Regions from separate parts of the Bifidobacterium sp. ESL0822 genome, predicted to be linked through region 2. Evidence: riboswitches for the same ligand, from Rfam matches in the RefSeq annotation. Region 2 holds a riboswitch; the other holds the start of a gene.
What was found. Region 2 has a riboswitch for guanidine ahead of ACUIAF_RS03690 (DMT family transporter). Riboswitches for the same ligand answer to the same signal wherever they lie in the genome.

Region 1: linked by a shared signal. The riboswitch ahead of ACUIAF_RS00585 (ACT domain-containing protein) and the one ahead of ACUIAF_RS03690 (DMT family transporter) in region 2 are both predicted to bind guanidine.

The regions. Positions count from the first base shown of each region.
Region 1 is NZ_CP199596.1:139,766-142,161, forward strand. Features, by position in the region: gene ACUIAF_RS00585 (ACT domain-containing protein) at 321-788, opposite strand; guanidine-III (ykkC-III) riboswitch at 1,000-1,060, opposite strand; gene ACUIAF_RS00590 (aldo/keto reductase) at 1,207-1,704, shown strand; gene ACUIAF_RS00595 (NAD(P)H-dependent oxidoreductase) at 1,799-2,218, opposite strand; partial or broken gene ACUIAF_RS00600 (carboxymuconolactone decarboxylase family protein) at 2,366-2,396, opposite strand, start outside.
Region 2 is NZ_CP199596.1:897,305-899,700, reverse strand. Features, by position in the region: gene ACUIAF_RS03695 (GNAT family N-acetyltransferase) at 354-872, opposite strand; gene ACUIAF_RS03690 (DMT family transporter) at 941-1,258, opposite strand; guanidine-III (ykkC-III) riboswitch at 1,267-1,330, opposite strand; gene ACUIAF_RS03685 (FtsX-like permease family protein) at 1,532-2,396, shown strand, end outside.

The DNA of each region.
Region 1 (2,396 bases), 760 kb from region 2:
TTGTGGCAGGTCATCTGGCGGCCTGCCCATTTTCAGGAAGCAACCTCCGTTGAGGCCAGTGTATGTGTCCTTTTCTCGTAAAAGTGGCATTGACCAGCACTAAGTCAGCATCATTTTGATATCGACTTTTGCGGGTGAAGTGCTGGATTCGTTGCAGTGTATTCAAAGACGAAAGACGTTTGTTTATGGACGTGCAGTATCAGCGGTCATATTCTAAACTTCGACTCTTGGCTATGCTGCTTTTTCACTCTCACGTCTTTTTATTCCTCAGCACGTTCTTTCTGCAGAAGGAGTATTTTGTGCCGCTATGCTGCTGTGTGTCAATCAGAAGATTGTATATCCTGACTTGTCGAGGGCATCCAGGGCGGCAGGGAAGTCATCGGCCTTGGTAAGGACATAGTCTGTGTTGTAGTGGAGACGGCGAAAATACCTATGCCCTTGTCTGCCAGAATTGTTGCAATCGGCGCCATGATGCCAATGAGCGAAAAATCGAGAATACCTTGGATGCGGAAGGCCCGCCAGCCGTCGCTGCATTCCAGGGTCTGGCTGGGAACAATGTCGGCTGGGCAGACCGATGAAGTCTCTTGGTCGGTTCGCCCCGTAAAAACATAAGGTGAGTTCAGATCAATCTCTGTGTACTTAGCAACTTTGCAGACAGTCAGCTTCGCTTCTATAAGCTGGATGCAGATGCCTTGCCCTTGCCTTGTCGCTGAGCTGCAATTCTTGGTCGTAAGTAACTTGCTTTTTGAGTAGGAACGGGTGAAGGCGTATAGCGCAACCAAACCCATCCGCATTCGAGGGCAGAAAGGACCGCTGCCGGTTAGACAGGGCATCGACTGCCAGCAAGCTTGCGCCGGCAAGGTTCAAAACAAGGTTGACTTTACTGCTGCCGGGCAGGCCTAGCAGTTGCCGCGAAGCAAAGGCCATGAGCAGCAGTAAAAATCCAATAAGTTGAATCGGCATGAACAAACCAACCACATCCTTCCACAAGTTACCCAATGAGCGTCGTCGTCAATCCGGGTACGGCGCCTCTCGTTCGGGGAAGGGATGCTTCCGGAAGACACCGGAGCACCACTGTCAGGGGGCCGAAGGTCTGATGCGCCGCATATGCAGAAGATGAATGGGCAGCCATATACTGCAGGCATTGTACTGTTTTCCCACACTTTGTTAGATTGCAGGAGGGCATCACCAAGGAGACGACAGCGCATGGAAGATCTGTACGAGCAAGGCCGAGTTCGTGGCATTGGAGTCTGCAATTTCCTACCTGACCGGCTGATCGATTTGATTCTTTGCAGCAGAAGCGCTCCCATAGTCCATCAGATAGAGCTGCATCCTTTCACCCAGCAGATCCCACTTCGAAAGGTCATGGCCGAGCAGGGGGGGGGCGTACCCACGGCCTGGGCACTTCTGACTGATGGTCGTCGGGGTATTTTCGATAATCCTGTCCTTAGACGTATTGGTCAGCCCCATAGCAAGACCCCGGCCCAGATGGTATTGCGTTGGCTGACCCGGCAGAGGATATGCGCCATCCCGAAATCCGTGCATGAGGAACGGTTTCACGAGAACCACAATATTGCAGATTTCAGTCTTGATGATGACGATATGCATGACATCAGTGTTATGGATACGGGAGGGCCACTCATTCTTAATGTGGATACGCCCGAAGAGGCTACACGTCTGCATGGGATATCCTATACACAGTGACTGAGGTCCGCTGAGTCGATAAGACGAGGGCGCCCGCACTTGAAGATTCCAGTGTGGAAGCCCTCGTCTTGATGTTAGGGATCGTCGCTGAGGCTTATTGTGCTGGCCAGTCGTCTTGCAGACGGCTCAAATAATCCTTGGCTGCCTTTTCGAGGTTCTGATCGCTCATGCCTGAGCTGACTCCTGTGAGAATAAAGGGCTTCCGATAAACGGTTCCGATGAGATTGCTGGTAGCTTTGAACGGAGCCAGGAGCTCGTCCACCGTATAGCTGAATTCGCCCTCATGGTGATAGTTCTCTCCGGCAGAGCCGACCGAGACGGCGAGCATGAGTTCCTTGCCTTTCATGGCGTCGCCATGGGTACCATAGGCCCATCCGTAGGTGAGCACCAGGTCTTCCCACTCCTTGAGCAGCGGAGGGCAGCTGTACCAATACATGGGAAACTGCCATACCAGACGGTCACAGCCTTTGACGAATGCTTGCTCGCCAGGAATGTCGATTTGGCCTGAGCGCAAGGCAGCATATTCGTCCCGGACCAGGATACCCTCATCATCATGCCCTTGGCTTCCCGCATCAGGCGGGCGTTGATCCGTGAGGCTTCCATATGGGGGTGGAAGACGAGGACTGCCGTCTTGGCGTTTTGCTTCGTGCCTTAATCACCTTCAGCCGTCATTTTGCCAGATTTGCTTGGCG
Region 2 (2,396 bases):
GGGAAAAGCTGGACCGGTACCTGGTTGGTGTCAGGTCGGAGAACCGTTTGAAGACTGGCATGAAAGACGCCCACCTCAATGTAGTCGTAGCAGGGCTGGTTCCTGTCAACGGTCCAGTCGATGGCTGTCCCTTCAACTCTTACGATGCGTAGCTTCAGGTCGAAGTCCGCGGTGCCTGTGTTACCAAGGAAATATGACGGGCTGCCTCTTCGACGCAACCCTTATCGGTGTGCACGGAGGATGTCATGAGGAATTACCTACTTACTCCGCTGATGGGCGGATTCTGGCCAGTCATGGTTTCCTTTGGATTGTCTCAGATTCGCTGGCGTTGTTTGGTTGTACAGACGTATCCTTCAACTGACTGCTGCGGTCATGATCCAGTCGGTCTGTAGTTCCTCGCCCAAGGTGAAGGTGTGTTCCCCGGTCCGTTTGAAGCCCATGGCTTGGTAGAAACGTTGGGCGGGCTCATTGTGTTCCCATACGCCCAGCCAGATTTTGCTCAAATTCTGAGTCCTGGCACGTTTGAAGGCTTGATTGACCAGCAGGGTGCCCAACCCGCGGTGCTTGAAGTCAGATAGAACATATAGCCGCTCGATCTCCATGGATGTGTCGCCGAACTGCTCTGTTTGGGCCTTCCCGGTGTTGAGCTGCATGTAGGCTGCGGGCGTGCCGTCCACGCTGGCCAGCAGAAAAACGAAATCAGGTTCGGACAGTTGCGACTTGACCAGTTCGGGTGAGAAGGAGTGCCGGAGGTAGTCTTCCATGTTCTCTTGGCTGTTGTCGGCGGCGAAGGTGTCGCGGAAGGTGGTCATGCCCAAGGAACGTATCAGCCTGGCATCATCTGATGTGCATTGCCGTATCGTTGTGGTCATGATGGCGATTCCAGTACTCTTGATTTTATTTGTTGCTGAGGTGTATCTGCTTTGTTGGGCGTCAATTCTTAATTGACGATCTTGAGCCCGACCACGCAGGCGACCAAGCTAATGATGAGCAGAATGCGAGCCAGCGAAACAGGCTCCGAGCCCGTAGCCATGGCGTATAGGACAGTCAAGGCAGCTCCGATGCCTACCCAGACCGCGTAGGCCGTGCTGGTAGGGATGCTGCGCATGGCAAAGGCCAGACCCATCATGCTGAGAATCAGTCCCACAATAAAAACGATGTCAGGGACGATTTTGGTAAAACCCTGAGACTTGCCCAGGGCGGTGGCCCAGACCGATTCACAGATGCCAGCGAGTATGAGTACGATCCACGAGGACATGGTTCCCTTTCGGCAAGTCTTGTCGCTGTCCGGGTACTTGACCATCGTCCGGGAACCTGCATTAGATTCTGGGTATCAGAGTAGCACGGGAGGCGACTCTGAAGGCGGACTAAGCAGGGGAGTGGTCGACGGTCCATTGCGAGAAGGAATCGGGGTTGATTCAGGGGCGAATCAGGGGTTTGCCGGATGTTATCTTCCGCGCAGATCGGCTATTCATATACATAGAGGTGGATAGCAGAATGTACGCACGAGGATGTGGCAGGTGAATGAAACATGACTTGGGCCTTGCGTGACCTGAAGGCCAATAGAGGCATCTGGGCTGGCGTCTTTATCGTTCTTGCGGTTACCCAAACCCTGCTCTGCGCCATGAGTGTGAGTATGGGAGTCAACAGCTATTACCAGGGTCTGTCGGTCAAGACCAGGGATCCTGCCAAGAGCTTGGCTTCGGCCCTGAGTCTGGTCTTCCTCACGGTCATTGTGCTCGGCTGCTTGGTGATCAAGCAGACCCTGCAGGCATCAATTCGCCAACGTCGGCAGGGCCTGGCCCTTCTCTCGCTGCTGGGAGCTACGCCTAAGCAGATCCTGCTACTTACACTTTTGCAGGTGATCATTCTGGTTCTGCCGGCCTCCCTTGTTGCCGTGGCTCTTTCACCTGCGCTGGCTGGAAGGATCCTCGATTGGTATTCCACCGGGATGCGAATGCCGGTACATTTTGCTTTTACCTGGCGCGGTTTTCCCAGGTCTGCCTCGACCGGTCTTGCGGTGGGATTGGCCACGGCCGTCTTGGCGACCATCCGGACATTGCGGGATTTGGGAAAGATGACACCTATCCGGGTGGTGCGCCGTGCTGAGGAGAGCGAATCGATTGACCGGCCCCGACATGGACGTGGTCTTGTATCCCTTTTTCTTGGGCTGGCCTTGCTGCTGTTGCCGTTGCCTGTCTTTGCCTATCTTTCGCACAGCGGCTCTGGGCCCTTGGATCCTAAGCAAGTCCAGGCGGTCATAAGTGCCGTTGGAAGTGGACCGCTTTTCGCCATTCTCTTGCTTCTGATAGCCTTGGCTCGCGCTGGTGGGCCGGTTATAGGCAGGGCCACTCAACTCTGGACTGCTCTGGTGCCGTCATCGTCTGCCGTCTGGC